DNA from 4 places in the Pseudomonas sp. GW821-FHT03A09 genome. Region 1 is predicted to be linked to each of the others. Evidence: predicted binding sites of a transcription regulator. Region 1 holds the regulator's gene; each other region holds the start of a gene.

Region 1 (3,609 bases):
GCACCAATTTGAGCAGGTTGCTTTCCACTTCCGTGACCAATTGGGTCACGCGCTTGATCACCTGGCCGGTAAGGTCCTGGTAATCCTGAGCCAACAGAATGTCGTTGAGGTTGCTGGAAACCGTGCGGTTTTCCTGCTCACTGCGCGACAGAAAACCCTCAACACGACGCGCCAATTCACGAAACTCTTCCGCGCCCACTTCCCGACGCATGAAGCGACCCCAGTCAACGCTCAGGGCCTGGGCTTCATTGGCCATACCGTTGACCAGAGGCGTGGCGTTTTCCACCAGATCCATGGTGCGGTTGGCCGCCGCCTCAGTCAGCCTGACCACGTAGGACAGGCGTTCGGTGGCATCGGTGATTTGCGAAATCTCTTCGGCCTGGGGCATGTGCGGGTCAATCTGAAAATTGACGATTGCACTGTGCAGCTCACGCGTCAGCTTGCCCACTTCCTGATACAGGCCGCGGTCACGGGTCTGGTTGAGCTCATGGATTAACTGCACCGCGTCGCCGAACTGGCCTTTTTCCAGGCTGTCGACCAACTGGTGAGCATGCTTTTTCAGGGTCGACTCGAAGTCTCCCTGTGACGTTTCGTTATGCTCCATAGCTCCCCCGTGGCAGCATCAATGACCGATGCGTTCGAAGATTTTTTCGATCTTCTCTTTCAAGGCCAGCGCCGTGAATGGCTTGACCACGTAACCGTTGACCCCGGCTTGGGCGGCTTCGATGATCTGCTCACGCTTGGCTTCAGCGGTCACCATCAGCACAGGCAGGCTGCGCAGTTTTTCGTCGGCGCGCACGTGGCGCAGCAGGTCGATACCGGTCATGCCCGGCATGTTCCAGTCGGTTACCAGAAAGTCGATGCTCCCGCTGTTGAGGATCGGAATCGCCGTAATGCCGTCATCCGCCTCGACCGTGTTGGTGAACCCAAGGTCACGCAACAGGTTTTTTATGATCCGCCGCATCGTTGAGAAATCATCAACGATGAGGATTTTCATGTTCTTGTCCAATTCGACCTCCAAGCAGTCTTAAACGCGCCCAGCACCTGGACGCGCCATTTCAATCAACAGGCGTTACACAAAAAGGACTGCCCAGGGCACCACGGAACGAACCCGGCCTCGCCAGGGGCAAGGTCGGTAGCGTCTGCAGTGTCCCCACACTGCCTGTCAGCGCGCGCGCCACTCTCCCAATCGCCCCCGCAAGCGGGCCGCGCACTGGCTATGCAATTGGCTGACACGCGATTCGCTGACCCCCAGGACCTCACCGATTTCCTTGAGGTTCAGCTCTTCGTCGTAGTACAGCGCCAGCACCAGTCGCTCACGCTCCGGCAAATTGGCAATCGCGTCCGCCAACGCCCCCTGGAAACGTTCATCTTCCAGGTCGCGCGACGGCTCGAGATGTGCACTCGCGCCGTCCTCGTGCAGCCCTTCGTGTTCGCCGTCCTGCAACAGGTCGTCGAAACTGAACAGGCGGCTGCCCAAGGTATCGTTCAAAATCCCGTAGTAATCATCGAGACTCAATTGGAGTTCGGCCGCAACTTCATGATCTTTAGCGTCACGGCCTGTTTTTGCTTCAATTGCGCGAATTGCATCGCTGACCATTCGCGTGTTGCGGTGTACCGAACGCGGCGCCCAATCCCCTTTACGCACTTCATCGAGCATCGCGCCACGGATACGGATACCCGCATACGTCTCGAAACTCGCACCCTTGCTCGCGTCGTATTTGGTCGACACTTCGAGCAGGCCGATCATGCCAGCCTGGATCAGGTCTTCCACCTGCACGCTGGCCGGCAAGCGCGCCAGCAAGTGGTAGGCAATGCGCTTGACCAAAGGCGCATAGCGCTCGATCAATTCGCCTTGGCTGTCACGTGCTGACTTTTTGTAAAGGTTGTAGCCGCTGGATGTCATAGCACCGGTCCTGCGCTCGTCTGATGCACCAATCGCTCGACGAAAAACTCCAGATGCCCCCGCGGGTTGGCAGGCAACGGCCAGGTATCGACCTTCTGGGCAATAGCCTTGAACGCCAGTGCGCACTTCGAACGAGGGAACGCTTCATAGACTGCACGCTGCTTTTGCACAGCCTTGCGCACACACTCGTCATAAGGAACTGCGCCGACGTATTGTAAAGCGACATCGAGGAAGCGATCCGTGACCTTGGTCAACTTGGCGAACAGGTTTCGGCCTTCCTGCGGGCTTTGGGCCATATTGGCCAGCACGCGGAAGCGGTTCATGCCGTAGTCGCGGTTAAGCAGTTTGATCAGGGCGTAGGCGTCGGTGATCGAGGTGGGTTCGTCGCAAACCACCAGCAGCACTTCTTGCGCGGCGCGCACGAAACTGACCACGGACTCGCCGATCCCGGCGGCGGTGTCGATCACCAGCACGTCGAGGTTGTCGCCGATATCGCTGAAGGCCTGGATCAGGCCGGCATGCTGCGCCGGGCTCAGGTGCACCATGCTCTGAGTGCCCGAGGCGGCCGGCACGATACGAATGCCACCGGGGCCCTGCAGCAGCACATCGCGCAGCTCGCAACGGCCCTCGATCACATCGGCGAGGGTATGTTTGGGTGTCAGCCCCAGCAGAACGTCCACGTTCGCCAAGCCCAGGTCAGCATCCAGCAGCATGACGCGACGGCCAAGCTCTGCCAGGGCCAGGGACAAATTCACTGACACGTTAGTTTTCCCGACGCCACCTTTGCCGCCGGTCACCGCGATCACCTGTACGGGATGCATGCTGCCCATTTTATTTCTTTACCTTGTCTTGCTTAGACGCAGGCTACATGGCTTGGCCGCGTGAATCGCTTGCAGACCATCAATGTAGATACATTTCACGGCGCTCATCCTGTCTCAACCGACCCGTTTTGCCGGGTTGTGGTAGAGATCGGCGAACATATCGGCCATCGCTTCCTCGCTAGGCTCTTCTTGCATTTGCACACTGACAGCACGGCTGACCAACTGATGACGACGCGGCAGATGCAAATCATCTGGAATCCGCGGGCCGTCGGTCAGGTAGGCGACCGGTAACTCATGACTGATGGCCAAGCTCAACACCTCGCCCAGGCTCGCGGTTTCATCGAGCTTGGTGAGGATGCAGCCGGCCAGGCCGCAGCGCTTGTAGCTGTGATACGCAGCGGTAAGAACCTGTTTCTGGCTGGTGGTTGCAAGCACCAGGTAGTTTTTCGACTTGATGCCACGCCCGGCCAGGCTTTCGAGTTGCATGCGCAGGGCCGGATCGCTGGCTTGCAGGCCAGCCGTGTCGATCAACACCACGCGCTTGCGCAGCAGCGGGTCGAGGGCATTGGCCAGGGACTGGCCAGGGTCGACGTGGGTCACCGGCACATTGAGGATACGGCCCAGGGTCTTGAGCTGTTCCTGGGCGCCGATGCGATAGCTGTCCATGCTCACCAGCGCGATGTTCTGGGCGCCGTACTTGAGCACATAACGGGCGGCCAGCTTGGCCAGGGTGGTGGTCTTGCCCATGCCGGCCGGGCCGACCATGGCGATCACACCGCCCTCTTCCAGGGGTTCGAGTTCCGGAGTAACGATCATGCGGGCCAAGTGTGCCAGCAACATGCGCCACGCCTGGCGCGGTTCTTCGACTTCGGCGGTGAGCGC
Region 2 (3,609 bases), on a different contig from region 1:
TGATGCTCGCCAAGGCGCTGCCTGCGCGGCGGGTCAGCTCGACGCTGCTGTCGGTCAGGCTGCGGCTGTTGTCCATGATGGTTGCCACATGCTGGGTGCCGCCTTGCAGGCCGACGATCAGCTCTTCGATCTCTTCGGTGGACTTCTGGGTGCGCTGGGCCAGGCTGCGCACTTCATCAGCCACCACCGCGAAACCGCGTCCGGCCTCACCCGCGCGTGCGGCTTCAATCGCCGCGTTCAGCGCGAGCAGGTTGGTTTGTTGGGCCACCGACTTGATCACATCGAGCACGCTGCCGATCTTGTCGCTTTCGCGCTTCAGATTGCCCATGGCCGCCGTGGAGTTGCCGACTTCGCTGGCCAGGCGTTCGATCTGGGCAATGGCTTCACCGACTACCTTGTCGCCTTCACGGGCCTGTTGGTCAGCGGCCACGGCGGCTTCGGAGGCTTCTTCGGCGTTACGCGCCACTTCCTGCACGGTAGCGGCCATTTCGTTCATGGCGGTGGCCACCTGGTCGGTTTCGACCTTCTGGCTGTTGACCCCGGCGCTGGTCTGTTCGGTCACGGCTGACAGCTGCTCGGCGGCGCTGGCGATCTGTGTCACGCCGTCGCTGATGCCGCCGATCAGCTCGCGCAGGCCCACGGTCATGCTTTGCATGGCGCGTTGCAATTGGCCCAATTCGTCTTGGCGCAAAGAGTCGAGGTTGTGGCTCAGGTCGCCAGAGGCCACGCGCTCTGCGACTTTGAGGGTCTGGTTCAATGGGATGACGATCTGGCGGGTGATGGCCCAGGCGGCGACCATACCGAAAACCAACGCCAACACGGTGGCCAGCAGCAACAGTTGTTTGGCCTGCGCCGCGTCAGCATCACGCACTGCCGTTTGCGACGTGGTGAGTTTTTCGCTGTGGCTCAGCAGGATGTCGCCTTGGGCGTTCATCGTCGCCAAGGCTGCCGCGCTGGCGACCTGGGAGTCACGATACTGGCTGACGGCAGCGCGATAGGCTTGCAGTGACACGCCGGATTCTTGCAGGTTCGCCTGGTACGGCGCCGGTAGTTGGCCTTGCAGTTCGCTGATTTTTTTCAGGGCGTTGTCGATGGCATCCAGGGCTGGCTGTTCGGCTTCCGTCTTGCCGCTGTAGGTGTAGCCGCGAACCTGGAAGCGCGATTGCTGGATCAGCTTGCTCAAGTCCACCACGCTATTGAATTGGGCGACGCTGTCGCCCTGCAGCAAGGTTTTTTCGATCTCGTTGATCTTGGCCACGGCATTGTCGGCGGTATCGCCCAGTTGGCTGCGGGCGCCTTCGCGCTTGAGACCGGCCTGGACCATGGCGGCGAAGGCCTTTTTAAATTGATTCAGGGCTTCCAGTTGTTGCTCGACCAGGGCCTTGTCGTCGGGCTGTTCGATCAGGGCTTCGGCGGTTTTCAGGCCACTGTCCAACTGCGTGAGCAGGCCATTGACCGCATCCGTGCCTTGCTCGCCGCGACGCATCTCGAAGTCCAGGCGTGCCAGTCGCAGGTCTTTGGTCAGGCTGTTGAGGCTGGAGATAAAACCCAGCTTGTCGCCGCGGCTGATCACGTCGCCGAGGCCGGTCCAGCCGGTGAAGGTGATCAACAGCGTCAGGATCAACACCAAGCCAAAGCCAATGCTCAGCTTGCGATTGACGCTCACATTCCCCAGTTTTGCGGCTAACCAACGATACATGCTGCGATCTCCTTTGGAACAAGGCTTGGACTTATTCAAAGGTTATCGGCCTGCATTGGGGATTCTGTAGCGAAGCTGCACCAGTGTGGGAGGGGGCTTGCTCCCGATGGCGGTGGCTCAGTACTAGAAGTGTTGGCTGACCCGACGCTATCGGGGGCAAGCCCCCTCCCACAGTGTTTAGAACAGGCGGGCGAGCAGGGCGGTGACGGCGGTTTCGACCCGCAGGATGCGTGCACCCAGTTGCACGGGCTGCAAGCCGGCCTTGGTCAGCAGGTCCACTTCGTAGGGAATCCAGCCTCCCTCGGGGCCAATGGCTAGCGTGACCGCTTCATCCAGCCCACGCGGGCAGGCCGGGTAATCACCGGGATGGCCGATCAGGCCCAGGGTGCCTGCGGTCATGGCCGGCAAACGGTCTTCAACGAACGGCTTGAAGCGTTTTTCGATAATGATCTCGGGCAGCACCGTATCTCGCGCCTGTTCCAGGCCCAGAATCAATTGCTCACGAATGGCTTCAGGTTCCAGGAACGGGGTTTGCCAGAAACTTTTTTCCACGCGGTAGCTGTTGATCAGCACCACTTTCGGCACGCCCATGGCCGCGACGGTTTGCAGCACTCGGCGCAGCATTTTCGGGCGTGGCAGGGCCAGTAACAGCGTCAGGGGCAGCTTGGCCGGCGGCGGCTGGTCGAAGCTGACTTGCAGCTCGGCTTCAGCCGCTTCCAGGCGCAGCAATTGCGCATTGCCCATCAGCCCGCCGATGCGGCCGACGCGCAGGCTGTCGCCGACGGCGGCACGGTGAACTTCCTGCATGTGCACCAGGCGGCGATCACGCAGGACCACTCGGTCGGCCGCGATAAAGTCGGCCTCTTCTAGTAGCAGCAGGTTCACGGCTGGGTCGCCGGCGGCTGGTCGTCGTCGGTTTGGTCATCCGGGTGCTCGCCGCGCTTGCTCACCAGGCTGCCGAACAGGATGCCGATTTCGAACAACATCCACATCGGAACGGCCAGCAAGGTCTGCGAGAAGATATCCGGTGGGGTCAGGATCATACCGACCACAAAGCAGCCAATGATCACGTACGGGCGGATCTTGCGCAGGTATTTGACGTCGACCACACCGATCCATACCAGCAGCACTACGGCCACCGGAATTTCGAAGGCCACGCCAAAGGCAAAGAACAGCGTCATCACGAAGTCGAGGTAACTGGTGATGTCGGTCATCATCTCCACGCCGGCCGGGGTGGCGGCGGCGAAGAATTTGAAGATCAGCGGAAACACCAGGAAGTAGGCGAACGCCATGCCGGTGTAGAACAGCAGGATGCTCGACACCAGCAACGGTACGGCGATGCGCTTCTCATGCTTGTACAGGCCCGGCGCGATAAAGCCCCAGATCTGATGCAGGATCACCGGGATCGCCAGGAACAGCGAGACCATCATGGTCAGCTTCAGCGGCGTGAGGAACGGCGACGACACATCGGTGGCGATCATCGTCGCGCCTGCCGGCAAGTACTGGCGCAATGGCGTGGAGACGAAGGTATAGATCTGCTGGGTAAAGGCGAACAGCCCGGCAAAGATGATGAAGATGGCCGCTACGCAACGCAGCAGGCGGGTACGCAGCTCGGTGAGGTGCGAGACCAGCGGCATGTGCTGGTCGTTTTCCGGTTTATCAGCGCTCATGGGGCTCGCGGCGGCAATGTAGGGTCATGGGGCGCGGGCGACGCGACAGGCGTCGGCGCAGGCTCGGTTGGCGCAGGGGGCGTGGCTTCTGCGACGGGGGCTGGCGCAATGCTGTTTTCGGCCACAGGTTCCACCGGTTTGGCCGGCTCCTGTACCGGCGACAGGATTTTCCGGGCTTCCTGTTCCAACGACAGAATGTGTTCGTTGTGCAGTTGGCGACGGATCTCGTCGGCGCCGATT
Region 3 (3,609 bases), 330 kb from region 1:
TGGTGGCTGCGTTGGATCCACGTGTCGATGAAGCGGTGGTGCAGGAGCAGATGCAAACCACCGTAACGGAGCCTGAAGCCAATTCGGAAGCACCCGTTGAAGAGGCCACACCTGATACACCGCCAGAGCATCCGGACCCGGACGATCATCCGCATGACCTGAGCAGGGCGCGCCCCTGAAAGCAAAAACGGGCAGATCCCATCAGGATCTGCCCGTTTTTTTTGATGCGAGTGTTAATGCTTAAAAATCGTCATCTTTGTCGAAGCGTCGCGCTTCACGCTGTAGCTGATACACAAATCGTTCTACCTGGCGCTGCACCAGGCCGCTCATGTTATGGAAGCGCACACCGGCGAACGTGGTGTTGATCTTGTCTTCGAAGTGCAGGTAGCGCAGTTCCACGGAGGTGCTCATGCTGCCAAACGGGAGAGCGGCGATAAAGCGATCATAGACCTGGCCCAATTGCAGGCGCTCGGAGATATCGCCTTCAAAGCGCAGCTTGCAGCCGGTGGCGGAGATATCCAGCAACTTGCCACTGATCGGTGCCTTGAGTTTTTCGCCACCCAACTCGATATTCACCAACTGCGCCAGCTTCAACGCGGCCCGGAAGGCATTGCGTCGCTGATGGTAGACCACCTCGTCAGGCATGCTTCCGGTATAGATGCGGTGGCCATCTTTCTCGCTGATGGTCAACGTGCCGTTGCTTTCCCAGGCAACCCGTACACCTTCATGGAAGCCTTCGATACGGAACGGTTCGCCATTTTCGAGGTAGCGTTCGCCGTCACGGGGAATCATTTCGTCCAGGGCCAGCGTCTTGCTGTCCCGCTCAATGTCTACCAGATAACTTTGGAAGCGCTGGCTGCGTTCGTGGAAGGTGATGATCAGCGGGTCATGGCTTTCCTGCAGCATCCGCAAAGTGCCGGCGATTTCCAGAGGCGTGGTGAGGACCTTGGGTGGCTGCGGGGCATCTTCCGCATTAAGGGCGTTGAACACGGTTCTTCCATCTCCAGGCAAAATACGACTACACGCAAGAACCGGCATTTTGCCAGCATGTGGCGCGCCTTGGATAGGTCGCGCGGTAAACCAGTGTCAGGCTTGGCTGCGGGTGCTTGGTTTGACCAGGCGTGATGTGGACCCCTGGGCGTTGTAGAGGGCCGGAGGCTCTCCGCCATGGAGTATACGCAGCTGGTTGGCGGTCGTGGCTTGCTGAAGCTGGATCGACTGACCGTTGAGCAGGTTGGCTTCCTGGCACTGGGCGAGCAATTGATTGAGCGCGCTGCTCTGCGCCAGCAGTTGGTCGCCGACCGAGGAGTGGCTGGCCAGTTGGGCAAGTCCGTCGTGATCAGCTGGCAGGCCCAGACTGAGGAGAATTTCGCTGCGCTTCTTGCCGTGCTGTTCAAGCAGCACAATCAGCGACTGTTTGCGTGCCAGGATCTCTTCCAGCAAGCGCATGTCCCGGCCGTAGAGAGCCAGGGATTCTTCTTTGAGCAGCTCGAGCAAATGTTGCGTCGGCGCCAGATCATCAATGATCAGTTGGAGCAAATGTTCGTCGTGGTGCATGGCTGGCCTTGGGTTTTAAGCGTCCAAAAGCCCTGCGCAGGCCTTTGCCTAGCGCTCGGCTTCGAAGTTAAGCAGCTTGCTGGCTACACGGTTGCTGTCGACTTTATAGCTGCCATCGGCGATAGCCTGTTTCAACTCGGCCACGCGGGCTTTATTGACAACCGGTTGATCACGCAGCGAGTCAGTGACCTTCTGCAACTGTTGAGCCTCATTGCTCAGGTGTACCGATTCCCCACTCTGGCTGGCACCGGCCTGTTCTGCCTTGGCGGGCGCAGGCTGGGGTTTGGCTTCTACACTGTCCTTCGCACCGCTGGTGCGCGTAGAGCCGGGCAAAGCCGGGGTGTTATTCAAACGACTGAAATCAATGACCATGTTAAAAAACCTCTGGGTATTTGGACGCTTGCCATGTTTTCGGCCATACCCGGACAAACTTTAGGCGCGATTGACAATAAACCTGTACAGGTCCACATCCAACGCACAGTGTAGGAAAAGCTAGCGTTTCACACCAGCGAACTATAACGCTACCTCGACTTGGCCTGGTGCTGTCACTCGCGCCTTGATCACACGGTTGGAATTAAGGTTTTTGACCCTGATCTGTTCGCTCATGCCGCCGTTGGACAGTGCTTCTCCCGGCATCTTCACGCTCAGCGCGCCGCTGCTGGCGGAAATCACCACCTGATCACCTTTGCGGATGACCTCTGCTTGCTCTAAATGGACAAGCGTGATGACCTGGTCGGTGACCATTGGTCGGGTAAGTTTCTGCCCTATCGCCTGGTCCAGTGAGGTCAGGTAGCCCTGATTGATCAGGCCGATATCTCGCTCACGCAGGGCAATGTCTTCAACACCAATAATGCCGGTGCGCTTCAGGGGGCGGGTAACGACTACCACGTCACGGAACAGCTTGACCTGGGCGGGAACGAACACCGTCCAGGGGGATGAGCCCTCGCAGCGCACTTTTACCGTCACACGCCCGATGGGCTGAGCAGGGCTTTCCAGGGTGGCTGTCAATTCCTTGTCGCACATTGGCATGCGTAGGCGCGGGTCTAACTGGTTGACCTGGATTTCATAACGGCCCGGCGTCTGGGTCGTCGCCAGATAATCTTCTACAGTGAACTCAAGAAAGCCTTGAGTGACGCCGATAAGGAGATCAGGCAAGGTGACATTATCTGCGCGGGCCGTGGCGCTCGAGCCCAAGGCAAGTAGCGTCAGCAAGGCGCAGAGCAATCTGCCGTAGCGTGGGGAGCCGTGGCGTCGGGAAACTGTCGTTTTAATGTTCATAGCCAATAAATAGCAAAGCTCGTGCCGTTTAGTGTTGGGTGCGCGTCGCACCCCCAAAGGTTTTAACGTAGGAGTCTGGGCATGGCAGGAGTAATGGATTCAGTAAACCAGCGGACACAGCTGGTAGGGCAGAATCGCCTGGAGTTGTTGCTTTTTCGCCTGGACGGCAAGCAGCTATATGGCATCAACGTGTTTAAAGTGCGGGAAGTGCTGCAGTGTCCCAAGCTGACCATCATGCCCAAGTCGAGCCCGGTGGTGTGTGGCGTGGCCAACATCCGTGGTGCGACCATTCCGATTCTCGACCTGGCCATGGCCACGGGATCCTCCGGTTTGCAGGACCGTGAAAGCCCGTTCGTGATCATCACCGAGTACAACACCAAGACCCAGGGTTTCCTGGTGCGCTCGGTAGAGCGCATCGTCAATATGAACTGGGAAGAGATTCATCCGCCGCCCAAGGGCACCGGGCGCGACCACTACCTCACAGCGGTGACGCGGGTGGATAACCAGTTGGTGGAAATCATCGACGTGGAGAAAATCCTCGCCGAAGTGGCGCCGACCTCGGAGGCCATCTCGATAGGTGTGGTGGATGCCGAGACGGCGCACAAGGCGGTGTCCCTGCGCGTATTGACCGTTGACGATTCCTCGGTCGCACGCAAGCAAGTGACGCGCTGCCTGCAAACGGTTGGCGTGGAGGTGGTGGCCCTGAATGACGGTCGCCAGGCGTTGGACTATCTGCGTAAGCTGGTGGATGAGGGCAAGAAGCCGGAGGAAGAG
Region 4 (3,609 bases), on a different contig from region 1:
CGAACACGCCGGCATCCGCCCGCTGTTGCTGCTGAACAAATTCGACTTGATCGACGAACAGAACGCCCCGGCACTCAACGCATTGCTGGCGGTGTACCGCACCCTCGGTTACCCGGTGCTGGAAGTCTCGGCCCATCACGGCAATGGCATGGAACAGCTGCAACAGCAGTTGGACGGCCGTATCAGCGTGTTTGTCGGCCAGTCGGGCGTAGGCAAGTCGTCGCTGGTCAACAGCCTGCTGCCGGAAGTCGAGACCCGTGTCGGCCCGCTGTCGGAACTGTCCGGCCAGGGCACCCACACCACCACCACCGCGCGGCTGTTCCACTTCCCAGGTGGCGGTGAGCTGATCGACTCCCCGGGCATTCGGGAATTTGGCCTCGGCCACGTCAGCCGCAGCGATGTGGAAGCGGGCTTCATCGAGTTCAACGACCTGATCGGCACTTGCCGTTTCCGCGACTGCAAACACGACCGCGAGCCGGGCTGCGCGCTGCTCAAGGCATTGGAAGATGGCCGCGTGCAGCAGCAACGCATGAACAGCTATCGTTCGATTATTGCGAGCTTGCCTGAGAGCAGTTACTAAACTGCCCCTACCAAAAGGCCGCGATCATCGCGGCCTTTTTGTATGTGGATTACGATCCGGGTGCCGGCGCAGGCACCGTAGGATCCTTCATCCCACCGTCATCAAACAGGTTCAGCTTCTGCCGCAGTTCATGGGGCGGCAACGGCTCCTGCTCTGGTGGAAGAGCGTTCGGATCCGCCGGCACTTCACCCGGTGCGCCGTCGCCTTGGACCGGTGCTGGTTTGGCCCCTTGATCACCCTCAATCGCACGCTGAGCCTTTTTGGTCAGCACCACGATATCAATCCGGCGATTGACCGGGTTGAACGGGTCCGCGGAATCAAACAACTGCGAGGAAGCAAACCCCACCACTCGCGCCACTTGCGGGTCCGGGTAGCTGCCAGCCACCAGCGCGCGGCGTGCGGCGTTGGCACGGTTGGCCGAGAGTTCCCAGTTACCGAAGTCGCCCTGGCCCGCATACGGCTTGGCATCGGTGTGGCCACTAATACTGATCTTGTTCGGCACCGCCTTGATGGTGTCGGCCATGGCCAGCAGGATGTCTTCGAAATACGGCTTCAAGCGTGCGCTGCCGGAGTCGAACATCGGCCGGTTGGCGGCGTCAGTGATCTGGATACGCAAGCCCTCAGGCGTGATTTCGAAGGAGATCTGGTCCTTGAACTTCAGCAGTTGCGGGTTTTCCTCAACCTTGGTCTGCAACTCCTTCAGCAGCAATTCCAGACGTTCCTGTTCGACTTGCTCAGCCATGGCCTCGACGGTGTCGCGCTCGACTGGAATCTTTTCCTGAGGAGCTTCGGTCTTGACCTCCGGGTTGATGGTGCGCTCAGGCGCCAACTGCGGCGAGCCGCCCAGGTCGATCACAAAAGGCGTACCACTTTCCGAGAAACCAATCGGGTCTTTGAAGTAACCGGCAATGGCGATCTTTTGTTCCGGTGTGGCGGTGGACATCAGCCACAGCACCAGGAAGAACGCCATCATCGCCGTCGCAAAGTCGGCGAAGGCGATTTTCCAGGCGCCGCCATGATGCCCCGCAGCGAAGCGCTTGACGCGCTTGATGATTATCGGCTGGTTGTTTTCCATGGCTTAGCGACCGCGAACCGCTTGTTCCAGCTCGGCAAAACTTGGGCGATGTTTCGGGTACAGCACCTTGCGCCCGAACTCCACCGCCAGCGACGGCGGCATACCGGAGGCCGAAGCCACCAGGCACGCCTTGATCGCCTCGTAGAGATTCACTTCTTCCTTGGCGTCATGGGCCAGGGAAGTCGCCAGCGGGCCAAAGAAACCGTAGGCCGCGAGAATACCGAAGAAGGTACCCACCAGAGCCGCACCCACGTGCATGCCGATGGCCTTCTGGTCGCCTTCGCCCAAGGAAGCCATGGTCACCACGATACCGAGTACTGCCGCGACGATACCGAAACCCGGCATACCGTCGGCAATGCCAGTGACGGCGTGGGAAGGATGTTCGAGTTCTTCCTTGAGGCTGAACAGCTCCATGTCGAACAGGCCTTCCAGCTCATGGGGGGCCATGTTGCCGGAGGACATGATGCGCAGGTAGTCACAGATGTAGGCCGTCATGCGCTCATCTTTGAGCACGGCCGGGTACTTGGCGAAAATCGGGCTGGCAGCAGCGTCTTCGATATCGCCTTCGATGGCCATCATGCCTTCGCGGCGGCTCTTGTTGAGGATCTCGTAGATCAGGCCCAGCACTTCCAGGTAGAAGGTGTGGGAGAAGCGCGAGCTGAACATGCCCAGCGACTTCTTGATCACGTGCATGGTCATGTAGCCGGGGTTGGCCTGCAAGAAAGCACCAAACGCAGCGCCGCCGATAATCAGCACTTCGAAGGGCTGGATCAATGCGGCAATTTTACCGTGGGACAGGACGTACCCACCGAGCACGCTTGCGATGACGACGATGATGCCGATAATTTTAGCCATAGGAGATTGGTACTTGCGCCGTCGGGTTCATGGACATAGTGGGTGCAGCTGAAAAACTCTTGTTCTACTTATCGGCAAAACTGCGCCAGACTATAGCCCGTTAAGGCGAAAAGCCAATTCGGCCCGTTCCGGGCGTGTTGAATGCAAGTGATGATCGCGCCCCAATCATGGCTAATGAAACGACAGTCCCAACTACAAAACCCACCACCCTCGCCGCTTGGATCAAGCGCCTGGATGAGGTGCCGCTGCCTGTTCCCCAAGCCAGCCATGAACGTGTGTGCAAAGCCATTCGCGACAGCCGCAGTTCATTACGAGATATTGCCGAGCTGATGCAAAACAGCCCGGCGCTGGTACTCAGCGTGATGCGCGAGGCCAACAGCCACACCCACGGCAGCATGGCAGAGCCGGCGGAAAACCTTGAAGTGGCGCTCAACCGCCTCGGCCTCAAGCGCGCTGAAGAACTGCTGGCGCGCCTGCCCTCGGTGCCCGCTCAGGAAATTCCCGTGGCGTTGCGCCAATTGTTGCTGGTGAGCCAGCACGCCTCGCAGCAAGCCAACGGTTTGTTCGGCAGCCGCCTGGCGCGTTTGTGGCAAGACATTCACTGGGGCAGCCTGCTGTTTCTGTCGCCGTTGTGGCCGATGGCCGTCGCTTATCCCAAACTCCTGGAAAAATGGGAGTTGCGGGTGATTCACAAGGGCCAGTCGGCGCACCAGGTCGAGCATGAGCTGTTCGGCGTACGACTGTTGGATTTGTGCCTTGGCTTGACCGAAGCCTGGCACTTGCCGATCTGGGTGTCCCAAGGCTACCACCTGCTCTTGAGCGAACAGCGCCTGCTGGTCAAAGCGCTGCATATCGCCCGCGAAGACGAGGCGCTGCGCCACCAGCAACTGCTGGATGCCGAACCCAACCTGCGGCGCTGGCTGAACCAGCCGGCCAATACAGTACTGCTGGCCAACGGCCTGGCACTGTCGGCCCAGGAGTCCTGGACCTGCCCGCACACAGAACGCTGGCAATACCTCACTGCGCTCTACCTGCAAGAACCTCTGGGCGACGTACAGCAACAGGTCCACCAACAAGCGGTGATCAGCGCCCGCCACAC

What was found. The regulator FliA, encoded in region 1, starts transcription of late flagellar genes. The targets are predictions, from matches to a motif close to CTAAAGTTTNNNNNNNNNNNGCCGNTAA.
Region 2: AC07V4_RS04275 (methyl-accepting chemotaxis protein) is a predicted target of FliA. The motif match lies at 1,742-1,769, and genes of this name have one in related genera.
Region 3: flgM (flagellar biosynthesis anti-sigma factor FlgM) is a predicted target of FliA. The motif match lies at 1,966-1,993, and genes of this name have one in related genera.
Region 4: motA (flagellar motor stator protein MotA) is a predicted target of FliA. The motif match lies at 2,579-2,606, and genes of this name have one in related genera.

The regions. Positions count from the first base shown of each region.
Region 1 covers NZ_JBWKUX010000004.1:201,951-205,559, forward strand. Annotated here, with positions in the region: gene AC07V4_RS08785 (protein phosphatase CheZ) at 1-604, opposite strand, end outside; gene AC07V4_RS08790 (chemotaxis response regulator CheY) at 623-997, opposite strand; gene fliA (RNA polymerase sigma factor FliA) at 1,166-1,906, opposite strand; gene fleN (flagellar synthesis regulator FleN) at 1,903-2,736, opposite strand; gene flhF (flagellar biosynthesis GTPase FlhF) at 2,842-3,609, opposite strand, start outside.
Region 2 covers NZ_JBWKUX010000002.1:331,092-334,700, reverse strand. Annotated here, with positions in the region: gene AC07V4_RS04275 (methyl-accepting chemotaxis protein) at 1-1,699, opposite strand, end outside; gene AC07V4_RS04270 (16S rRNA (uracil(1498)-N(3))-methyltransferase) at 1,877-2,584, opposite strand; gene tatC (twin-arginine translocase subunit TatC) at 2,581-3,369, opposite strand; gene tatB (Sec-independent protein translocase protein TatB) at 3,366-3,609, opposite strand, start outside.
Region 3 covers NZ_JBWKUX010000004.1:530,335-533,943, reverse strand. Annotated here, with positions in the region: gene AC07V4_RS10315 (MFS transporter) at 1-179, shown strand, start outside; gene AC07V4_RS10310 (flagellar brake protein) at 241-990, opposite strand; gene AC07V4_RS10305 (flagella synthesis protein FlgN) at 1,087-1,557, opposite strand; gene flgM (flagellar biosynthesis anti-sigma factor FlgM) at 1,606-1,929, opposite strand; gene flgA (flagellar basal body P-ring formation chaperone FlgA) at 2,071-2,835, opposite strand; gene AC07V4_RS10290 (chemotaxis protein CheV) at 2,917-3,609, shown strand, end outside.
Region 4 covers NZ_JBWKUX010000002.1:183,890-187,498, forward strand. Annotated here, with positions in the region: gene rsgA (small ribosomal subunit biogenesis GTPase RsgA) at 1-580, shown strand, start outside; gene motB (flagellar motor protein MotB) at 630-1,655, opposite strand; gene motA (flagellar motor stator protein MotA) at 1,659-2,510, opposite strand; gene AC07V4_RS03670 (HDOD domain-containing protein) at 2,678-3,609, shown strand, end outside.